Regions from separate parts of the Bradyrhizobium sp. LA6.8 genome, predicted to be linked through region 1. Evidence: predicted binding sites of a transcription regulator. Region 1 holds the regulator's gene; each other region holds the start of a gene.
The links. Region 1 encodes LexA, which represses DNA repair genes until DNA is damaged. Its sites were predicted from a motif close to TGTTCNNNNTGTGTTCNG; they were not measured.
Positions count from the first base shown of each region.

Region 1 (3,268 bases):
CAGCCCGGCGGCGATGGCCTGATCGGTCCGCTTGAAATAGGAATCGGTGAATCTGGTGAGGATCACGGGGTGGCCGCCAGCCCAGGCCTTGCCGGGAAGCCCCTCGTCATATCCGAAGTGCAGATCCTCGCTCACGTCCCTAAACGCGGACAACCCTTCGCCGTAGAGGCCGCCGCCGAATTCCAGCCGCATGCGCGTGCGGTCAGGCACCCAGAGTTCAACGACGCGAATGAAGGTCTTCATCGAACGTGCCCGCCGTCTCAAGCCGCACCAAGCATCGGCCATTTGGCTGCGGAACGGACGTTCAAAATTCAGGCAGGACAGCGCAAACTTCGTGCGGTGGGAGACGCCACGGCTTGGTCCGCCCGATGGAGTTTCGCGGGACACAAACGACACCATCTCGCCGGCCTCGGCCGGCGATGGCGATTTTCAATCCTGGCCCGACCTGCCGGCCGGGAATGGCTGCATCAGCCGATCGGCAGGCGGGTGATGGTTGTCCGGCTGTCGGTGATGGTCTGCGGCTTGTGCTCGCGCTCGCCGAGCGGCTGGGTCACCGGTAGCTGCAGCACGGTCGCACGCTGGCCTTCGACCAGCTGCGTCACCAGCACGGATTTGCCGTCGGGGAATTCGATCGCATCATGATGGCGATCGGGAATGTGCGGATCGATCTTGCCGAATTTGCCGACGCGCGAATTGACGGTGCGCGTCCAGATCCAGCGATTGTCGTAGCGGACGTTGTCGGCGAAGGCGAGCTCCGTTCCCGGGAGCAGGCAGACCGCGACGGTCGGATCGGCCGCGGAGGCAAAGCCGCGCGTCGAGGTGCCGCGGAAGGTTGTCGTGACGATCGTCTCGCCGACTTCGGCGGGACGCGACGCGACGGCATGCAGGCTGTAGTCACACATCGGGTGCTCCTCATGCAGGGATAGCGACCCACGTCTCTTAATCGAGGCGCAGGCCTCTATCAGAGTGGAAATACCAAACGTTCTGCCGGGTTGTAGGCAAATCTACGGCTCGCCGCCGCAGGCCGCAATCACATTAACTTTCCCGAATCCACCAGGAACAAAGCCCGCCCCTTTGCATTCTGCAGGCGCGTGTCAGCGCCCCGCAGGCGCCGACCAGCCGGAATATTGCCAGCCCGGCCGCGACGGTTGGTCGACGGCGTCGAGGGCCTTGCGGACTTGCTCGCTCATGGCGGTATCCTTGCGGACATGGGGCCGCGATTGCGCGGCCAAGGCTTGCACGGCCAAGGCTTGCGACGCTGATGCTGCGATCAGCGCCACAGCAATTGTGCTCAGAACGATCCGGCGCATGACTTCTCCTCGAACCTGAAGGCCGCGAAGCAGGGCTGCTTCGTGCGGCGTGCCGAGGATTTACCGCTGGAGGAGGGGCCGGATAATCTGCGCGAAACCAGAAAGACTATCCAGCGGAAGCGGACAATCGTCCGCTCCAATCTCGGATCGGCGCCGCCGATCGAAAGCGCGCGGGGCGCCAAATAACCGATACCGGCACGTCCGGTATCAATACTTCCGGTACAGCCCGATCAGCTTGCCCTGGATCTTCACCCGGTTGGGCGGCAGAATGCGGACCTCATAGGCCGCATTGGCGGGCTCGAGCGCGATCGAGGCGCCGCGGCGGCGGAAGCGCTTGAGCGTCGCCTCCTCGTCGTCGATCAGCGCCACCACGATATCGCCGGTATCGGCGCTCTCGTTGCGCTGGATCAGCGCCATGTCGCCGTCGAGAATGCCGGCCTCGACCATGGAATCGCCGCGCACTTCGAGCGCGTAATGTTCGCCCGAGCCGAGCATGTCAGGCGGTACGCTGATGGTGTGGCTGCGGGTCTGCAAGGCCTCGATCGGCGTACCGGCCGCGATGCGGCCCATCACGGGGACCGCGACGGGGCGCTCGCCCTCGTCCGCCGGCGGGCTCGAAGTCGTGCGGACCTTGCCGAGATTGCCTTCGATGACGCTCGGCGTGAAGCCGCGGCGGCTGCCGGCAGCGGCCTGAAGCTCGGGCAGCTTGATCACCTCGATGGCGCGGGCCCGGTTGGGCAGGCGCCGGATGAAGCCGCGCTCCTCGAGCGCAGTGATCAGGCGATGGATGCCCGATTTCGAGCGCAGGTCGAGCGCGTCCTTCATCTCATCGAAGGAGGGCGGCACGCCGCTTTCCTTCAGCCGTTCGCTGATGAACCGCAGGAGCTCGTATTGTTTGCGCGTTAACATCTCGACCAAAATCCCCCGGTTGATGTCGTTCGATTCCGAGACGCTGAATTCAGCAGTAAGCCGCTACATTCTCGAAACAAATCATGAACGGACACTATATGTTCGATACATGTTCCGCAACTGCTTAATTTACCGTGAACGCGACAAAGTTCGCGGAACGCACGCGAACGAAGCGCTCAGACGGGCAGCCGCAAGACCTCGCAAGGCGTGCCGGCTTCGGCCTTCGGCGCGAATGGCGCGCGCACGAGAAGTGCCTGTGCCGCAGCGAGATTCGCAAGCAGCGAGGAATCCTGGTGATTGACCGGAAGGGCGACGAGCGTGCCGTCATCGCGGAGCTCGAGGCGTGCGCGCAGGTAATCCTCGCGCTGGTCGTTGGCGCCGACATCGCGGCCGAGCACCGCGCGTTCGCGGCGGTGATGAATCATCGAACGGCCCGAAAGCGCGCGAATCAACGGCACCATGAACAGGAAGCCGCAAACGTAGGATGACACGGGATTGCCGGGCAGGCCGATCACGCGCATCGCGCCGAGCCGCCCGTTCATCATCGGCTTGCCCGGCCGCATCGCGATCTTCCAGAACGCCATCGAGATACCTTCGTCCCTCAGCGCCTGCTGGACCAGATCGTGGTCCCCGACCGACGCGCCGCCGGTCGTGATCAGGATGTCGGCGCCGCTCTCCCGCGCGCGGCCGATGCCGGCCGTGGTGGCCTCCAGCGTATCGGCGGCAACGCCGAGGTCGATGGTATCGGCGCCCTCGCTGCGGGCGAGCGCGTGCAGGGCGTAGCCGTTGGAATAGACGATCTGGCCGTGGCCCGGCGTCGTACCCGGCATCACCAGCTCGTCGCCGGTCGCGAGGATCGCGACCTTCGGGCGTCGCCGGACTGGCAATTGCGGGTAATTCATGCCGGCGGCGAGCGCGAGGTCGCGCTCGGTGAGCCGGGCTCCCTTGCGCAGCAGCACGTCGCCTTCCGAGAAGTCGACGCCGGCGGGGCGGATGTGCCGCCCCGTTACGGCGGCTTCCTTGATGGTGATGCGCTTGCCGTCCGCGAT
Region 1 is NZ_JBEPQQ010000003.1:569,952-573,219, reverse strand. It holds gene ABIA90_RS16360 (GAF domain-containing protein) at 1-243, opposite strand, end outside; gene ABIA90_RS16355 (hypothetical protein) at 468-902, opposite strand; gene ABIA90_RS16350 (hypothetical protein) at 1,095-1,310, opposite strand; gene lexA (transcriptional repressor LexA) at 1,518-2,219, opposite strand; gene ABIA90_RS16340 (molybdopterin molybdotransferase MoeA) at 2,396-3,268, opposite strand, start outside.

Region 2 (3,268 bases), 160 kb from region 1:
AACCCTTGCAGCCCTCGCAGGGGACGTCGTGGAAATACTTTGCGAGCTCCTCGCGCGCCCACTCGCTCTCGGTCTCGCGATAGCGGCGGTTGATGTTGGTGATGACGCCCTCGAACGGCTTCTTGGTGTCGTAGGAGCGGACGCCGTCCTCGTAGGAGAACTTGATCTCGTCCTCGCCCGAGCCAAGGAGGATCGCGTTCTGCGTCTTCTTCGGCAGATCCTTCCATTTGGTGGTCAGCGTGAACTTGTAGTGCTTGCCGAGCGCGGTCAGCGTCTGAATATAGTAAGGCGACGACGACTTGGCCCAGGGCGCGATCGCGCCCTTACCGATGGGGAGCTCCTTGTCGGGGATGACGAGGTCTTCGTCGACATGCTGCTCGACGCCGAGGCCGCCGCAGGCCGGGCAGGCGCCGTAGGGATTGTTGAACGAGAACAGGCGCGGCTCGATCTCCGGAATGGTGAAGCCGGAGACGGGGCAAGCGAATTTTTCCGAGAACAGGATGCGCTCCGGCCCGCTCTTGTCGTGAATTTTTGCGGTCTTCTTCTTTTCTTCGGCTGGTGCCGCTGCAGGCGCATCGGCGAACTCGACGACGGCGAGGCCCTCCGCGAGCTTCAGCGCGGTCTCAAAGCTCTCGGCGAGGCGCTGGCCGATGTCGGCGCGCACCACGATGCGGTCGACCACGACGTCGATGTCGTGCGGAAATTTCTTGTCGAGCGTCGGCGCCTCCGCAAGCTCATGGAAGGTGCCGTCGATCTTGACGCGCTGAAAGCCCTTCTTGAGCCATTCGGCGAGCTCCTTGCGGTACTCGCCCTTGCGGCCGCGCACGACCGGGGCGAGCAGATAGAGGCGGGTGCCTTCGGGCAGCGCCAGCACGCGGTCGACCATCTGCGAGACGGTCTGGCTCTCGATCGGCAGACCCGTGGCGGGCGAATAGGGCACGCCGACGCGCGCCCAGAGCAGGCGCATGTAGTCGTAAATCTCGGTGACGGTGCCGACGGTCGAGCGCGGGTTCTTCGACGTCGTCTTCTGCTCGATCGAGATCGCCGGCGACAGGCCGTCGATCTGGTCGACATCAGGCTTTTGCATCATCTCCAGGAACTGACGCGCATAGGCCGACAGCGATTCGACGTAGCGGCGCTGGCCCTCGGCGTAGATGGTGTCGAAGGCGAGCGAGGATTTGCCGGAGCCTGACAGCCCGGTGAACACCACCAGCTTGTCGCGGGGGATCTCGACGTCGACATTCTTGAGGTTGTGCTCGCGCGCGCCACGGATCGTAATTGCGCGCAGGCTGGATCCCGCGTTCTGCTGTTGGCGCTTCGCCTTGATCACTTCATCCATCCGAGTTGCCCTCAAGGAATCCCAAAGGTGCGCGATCGCGCCAACAAAAAAGGCGCGCGTCGCCCGGAACCGGGATCGGCGCCGATGGGTATGGCAGCGAACGTAGGAAGAACGGGAGCGGATTTCCAGTGGCGTGTGCGAATCGTCAACGGATTGTTGGCGCGCTGGCGGCATCTGGCAGGAGCAGGGCCCCCGGAACATGCGAAGGGCCGGCGCGAGGCCAGCCCTTCGTTCGCGTTTGAATGCGGATTTGGGGCAATCCGCACATGATCAGGACTTGGAGGTTCCTGTGGGAAGCTTTGTCTCAGTATTTGGCGACGACCGGGCCGCCCCAGCGGTAATTGATGCGGATCAGGCCCATGTCGATATCCTGGCCGATCCGGTCGGTGCGCGGGGCGAAGCCGCCGACGAGCGTTGCGAAGTCGGCGCTATGATGGCCGAGGAAGACATGGTTGTACTCGCCGCCGACCGTCCAGTTCTCGGCAAAGCCCCATTCCACGCCGATGCCGATGGTGTAGCCCCAGCGGGTCTGGTTGACGCTGTTGAACACCGCGGCCGGGACGCCGGGGACGAAGGTGTCGTACTTGTCGTGCGCCACCGCGGCGCCGGCCTTGCCATAGAAGAGCAGGTTGTTGACGGCGTAGCCCATCTGGCCAGTGAACAGGCCGAAGCTGTCGATCTTGGTCTGGTTGGTGAACAGCGGCAGCGCCACGCTGACATTGCTGCCCTTGAAGTCGGCCCAGTTGCCCTGGCCCTCGATGCCGAACACCCAGCGCGACTTCTGCCAGCGATAACCGAGCTGTCCGCCGACCGTGCCACCGCCCGCATTGTGACAGCCTTCGCCAACGGCCGGATCGACAGCGATGCCGAGCGCGCGGGTCACGCCCCAGCAGGCATGGGCCAAGCCGCCGCCGCCGTTGATGCCGGCATAGATGCCGCTCCAGTCATAGACGGGAACGGCGGCCGCCGGCGCCTTGTAGATCGGGAGATCGGCGGCGGTAGCCGGCGCGACCGCACCGAGTGCGAACAGGCTGACCGCAGCCAGCATCCACGTCTTCATGTCACGTCCCCAACTCGCCAAAGCCATTAGCGGACGCCTTGCGCGCGCCTCACGACTCCAAGACGGTTGGGTGCACCCTCGCGCGAAAACAAAAAGGCCGGCGCAAGGCCGGCCTTTCGTAACGCGATGGCGTCGGAGGCGAAGCTTAGTACTTCGCCACGACCGGGCCGCCGAAGGTGTAGTTCAGGCGAACGGTGCCCATGTCGACGTCCTGCTTGATACGGTCGATGCGGTCGTTGAAACCGATAAACGTAAAGCTGACATTGCGGCGGCCCATGAACAGATGGTCGTATTCGATCGCAACGGACCAGTTCGGCGCGAAACCGAATTCGAGGCCGGTGCCGACCGCGCCGCCCCAGCGCGTCTCGCTTGCGCTGTCGAGGACAACGCCGCCGATTAGACCGTTGTACTTGGCGTGCGTGACGGCCGCGCCGCCCTTCACGTACCAGAGCACGTTGTTCCAGGCATAGCCGACCTGGCCGGTGAACAAGCCAATCCCATCGATCTTGGTCTGGTTGACCAGCGGGGGCGGGGCAAGCACCAAGCTCGTATTCGAACCCTTCAGGTTGGCCCAGTCGCCCTGGGCTTCAAGGCCGAACACCCAGTTGGCCGACTGCCAGCGATAACCGATCTGGCCGCCGACGACGCCGCCGGTCGCATTGTGACAGCCTTCAGCCGTGTCCGGACCCGCAATGCCGAAGATGTTGTTGACGTCCCAGCAGTTGCGGCTCGAGGCGCCGCCGCCGTTGATGCCGAGATAGAAGCCGGACCAGTTGTAGATCGAGGCCACAGCAATGGGCGCCTTGGTGTAGGGGCGGGCCGCCAAATCGGCCGCCGAGGCGGGAGCCAACGCGCTGAGTGCGAACAGA
Region 2 is NZ_JBEPQQ010000003.1:411,623-414,890, reverse strand. It holds gene uvrA (excinuclease ABC subunit UvrA) at 1-1,339, opposite strand, end outside; gene ABIA90_RS15610 (outer membrane protein) at 1,644-2,399, opposite strand; gene ABIA90_RS15605 (outer membrane protein) at 2,545-3,268, opposite strand, start outside.
Region 2: a site for LexA is predicted at 1,436-1,453, ahead of uvrA (excinuclease ABC subunit UvrA). Genes of this name have one in related genera too.

Region 3 (3,268 bases), on a different contig from region 1:
GCTCGCGCCCTACTCGCTCGGCGGCCAGATCAAGCTGGCCGGTCCGGAAGTTCAGCTGGCGCCGGCGACAGCGCAGACGCTGGCGCTGGCGCTGCACGAGCTTTTCACCAACTCGGCGAAATATGGCGCGCTCTCGACGCGGTCGGGGCGGCTCGCGATCGGCTGGCAAGTCGAGGACGACCACCTCACACTGACCTGGGACGAAACCGGCGGCCCGCTGGTGAGGACGCCGAAATCCCGGGGCTTCGGCACGCGGAGCCTGCTTGCCAGTGTGGAATCGCAACTCGGCGGACAGGCGGAATTCAACTGGCGTGCCGAAGGCCTGTTGTGCCGCCTTGAGGTGCCGCTGACGCGGAAGACCGTAGCGCCGCCGGCCGCGAGCAAGTTCGACGTGGCTCCGTCCGAACCCCTTCAGCGGGCCTCAGGCTAGCGCGTTTGCGAGCGAAGTGGGCTCCGGTTCGCGCGTAAAGATAGGAATCTGGAGCTTCGGCCCTGATTCACTCAGAACCGATCATGATCTAGCGCGCCGCGGCGACCCTCATGCTCTGCATCGCCTGCGGTTCGTCAGCGACACGTCCTTCCAGCCAGGCTTCCGTTTGCGAAAGCTCGCGCAGCGCCCGCGCGTAACGGCGGGCTGCGCTCCGCTCGGCGCCGCGCGGCAGCTTGCGCGCCTTGCGCAGCATGTCCGCAGCCGCGTTGCGATAGGCCAGCGAGCGATAGAGAAAGACGACCTTACCCATATCGAATGTTCCCGTGTTGATGGCATTCATCCTCGCAAGACCGCCATGAACGTCGGATGAAGCGGGGAATGACAAAATCGTCATGACAATGGAACCCGCAATCGTCGTGCGCGTTTTATGCCACACCGCGAGGCGGTTCCATGCGCGGGAAAAAGTCGCCGAGCCTCATCTCTCCGACCGGCGTCATCAAGCTGATGACGCATGCGATGATGGGCGCAGCCCTCGGCCTTGTCTTCGGGCTCGCCCTCGTCCTGTTCAATCCGGCGGTCGCAAATTTGCTGAGCCACGGCGGACATTCGGCCGCCATGGTCTTCATCATCACACTGGTGACGACGTTCGCGATCGGCGCGACGCTCACGGGCCTCGTGTTCATCCTCGCCGAGGACAAGGAATTTTGAAGCGCGCGTGACGCGCACCGGGCGCTTTCGTGCGGAACTCCTGCAGCGAATGGCGGTTGGCTGCCTGCGTCAATTCAACTCAGGGAGTTCCCGCGCATGAAAACCACCAAGCTCGCTCTTACCGTGATGTTGGCAACTGGCCTCGCCGCCGCTCCGTTCGCCGTGCAGGCCAAGTCGCATAAGGCCAAGCATGGATCCGCGATGTCCTCGTCGCAGACCACGGGCGCCAACACCAAGTCCTCCAAGGGCGCTGATCCCTCCGGTCAAGGTGGTTCTGGCCCCGGCTCCGACCAAGGCGGCACCATGACGAACAACAAGGGCGGCATGAGCAACACCAAGTGAGCTCCGGCGCCGACAATCAAAGGCCTCGCGGTGACGCGGGGCCTTTCGCTTTGGAGCTGGAGCCTGGAGCTGGATTGGGAATCCTTCCAGCATCAGATCGCTAAAGCGGCCGTCCCGCAGCATTCGCCTTCACGAGATGCTCGAGCTGTGCACGTTTGCGTGCGATCAGGAGCTGGGCTGCGGCATCGTCGAGACCCTCGCGCTGCAATTGCCGGATGACGGAGCCGAGTTCGAGAATTTCGGCGCGCAGTTTTAGAATCCGGTACGTGTCCGGGTCTTCCTCCACCGCACGCTCCCAAAATTCTCAGCGGCGCGCGATCACGCGCAGCGGACTACCGGATGTCGTTGCAGGACGAAGGCGTACCCGCTCGCGGACGTCAGGCAGGACATCGCCGCCACCGGCCGCCTTCCATTCGCCGATCAGCAGGTTGATTTTCCGGCGCAGATCCATCTGCGCCAGGGCCTTTTCTGTGCAGTCGCGGTCGCGATCGACGAGGTCGCGCACAGCCACCTCGATGTCGGCCATTTCGAGCCTCAAGGCACTGATTTTGCGTCGAATTTCATTAATTCTGTTGTCCATGACTTGTTAGAACAAAATAAGAACATATAGTCAAGTCACGATTTGAGAACGGAGAGGCCAGATGCAGGTTCAGGGTAAATACGACGCCAGGGTTTTCCTCACGGAGCAGATGACGCGAGCGCAGGGGCTGAGGCTGAAGCGTCTGAGCGAGGAGGCCTATCAGCCCACTCAATACGATCGGGCTTTGTCCTCGACTGAGGCTGCGCGCCGCATTCGAGCGCTGGAAGACGAGATCGAGTTGGCGAACTCCTTCTGAGGAGCGCGGCCAGCGCATTTGGAACGTAGGGTCAGTGATGCGGTTCTTTCCCGGGCCAAGGGAGAGAGTTGATGGCACGCAAGGCAAAGAAACGCCGCTACTCACGCAGCGCCAGCAGTGATGTCGAGCGCGAGATGCGCCGTTATAAGAAGGGCACCGCGAAAAGCGGCCCCGGCGGTCGTGGCGGACGCGTGAAGAGTCGCAAGCAGGCGATCGCAATCGGCCTGTCGGAAGCGCGCGCGAAGGGCAAGAAGGTCCCGAAGAAGGCGTCGAAGCGAAAGACCTCCAAGAAGAAGACGGCCAAGAAGACGGCCAAGAAAGCGAAGAAGACCGCGAAGCGCAAATCCAGCAAGCGGTAACGCCCACCCGCGTCAGATCATGCTCCCCGGCATGAAGCAGCGGATCGAAATCCCGAACGCAGTCTTCACCGGCCACACCATGGTGTGGCCAGCCCGGTTTGGCTCGGTGATGACGGCCTCATCAGGCACGTCCACCCACTGCCCGTCGAGCCGCACGCGATAGTGCCCATCGTGCGATTCCCAATCGGGGTCGGATACAGCAAAGCCATCTGCATCCGAGCAGCAGGGCCCGAGATGGCTGCGCAAACTGTCGAACCAGGGTTTTAGCGGCGAGTTGGCGTAGCGGCCATCGTCGCGCCCCAAGGCGCTTCCGGTCGTCAGGACAAGCGGCGCCACAAGCAGCGCACACCTCAGCGAGAGCTTCAATCGATCCATGTCGGCACCGATCAAATGCGAACCACCGGTTCCACAAGAAGGCCGGGCGTTCGAAGTTCCACTCCTGCAATTCGCCTGGGCGTCTTCATTGACGCCAAAGCCCAACACGTGATTCCCAACTGTGACGAGCGAACGCGGCTTTTTCGGACGAACCCGTCATCAACGCTGCCGTTAACGAGAATGTTATCGGCACCTGTGGGAATCTTCCAGACGCGCAC
Region 3 is NZ_JBEPQQ010000005.1:28,179-31,446, reverse strand. It holds gene ABIA90_RS23945 (HWE histidine kinase domain-containing protein) at 1-430, shown strand, start outside; gene ABIA90_RS23940 (hypothetical protein) at 519-824, opposite strand; gene ABIA90_RS23935 (hypothetical protein) at 881-1,138, shown strand; gene ABIA90_RS23930 (hypothetical protein) at 1,235-1,480, shown strand; gene ABIA90_RS23925 (hypothetical protein) at 1,581-1,766, opposite strand; gene ABIA90_RS23920 (hypothetical protein) at 1,785-2,006, opposite strand; gene ABIA90_RS23915 (DUF3072 domain-containing protein) at 2,122-2,316, shown strand; gene ABIA90_RS23910 (DUF6496 domain-containing protein) at 2,388-2,675, shown strand; gene ABIA90_RS23905 (hypothetical protein) at 2,688-3,050, opposite strand.
Region 3: a site for LexA is predicted at 2,068-2,085, ahead of ABIA90_RS23915 (DUF3072 domain-containing protein). Genes of this name have one in related genera too.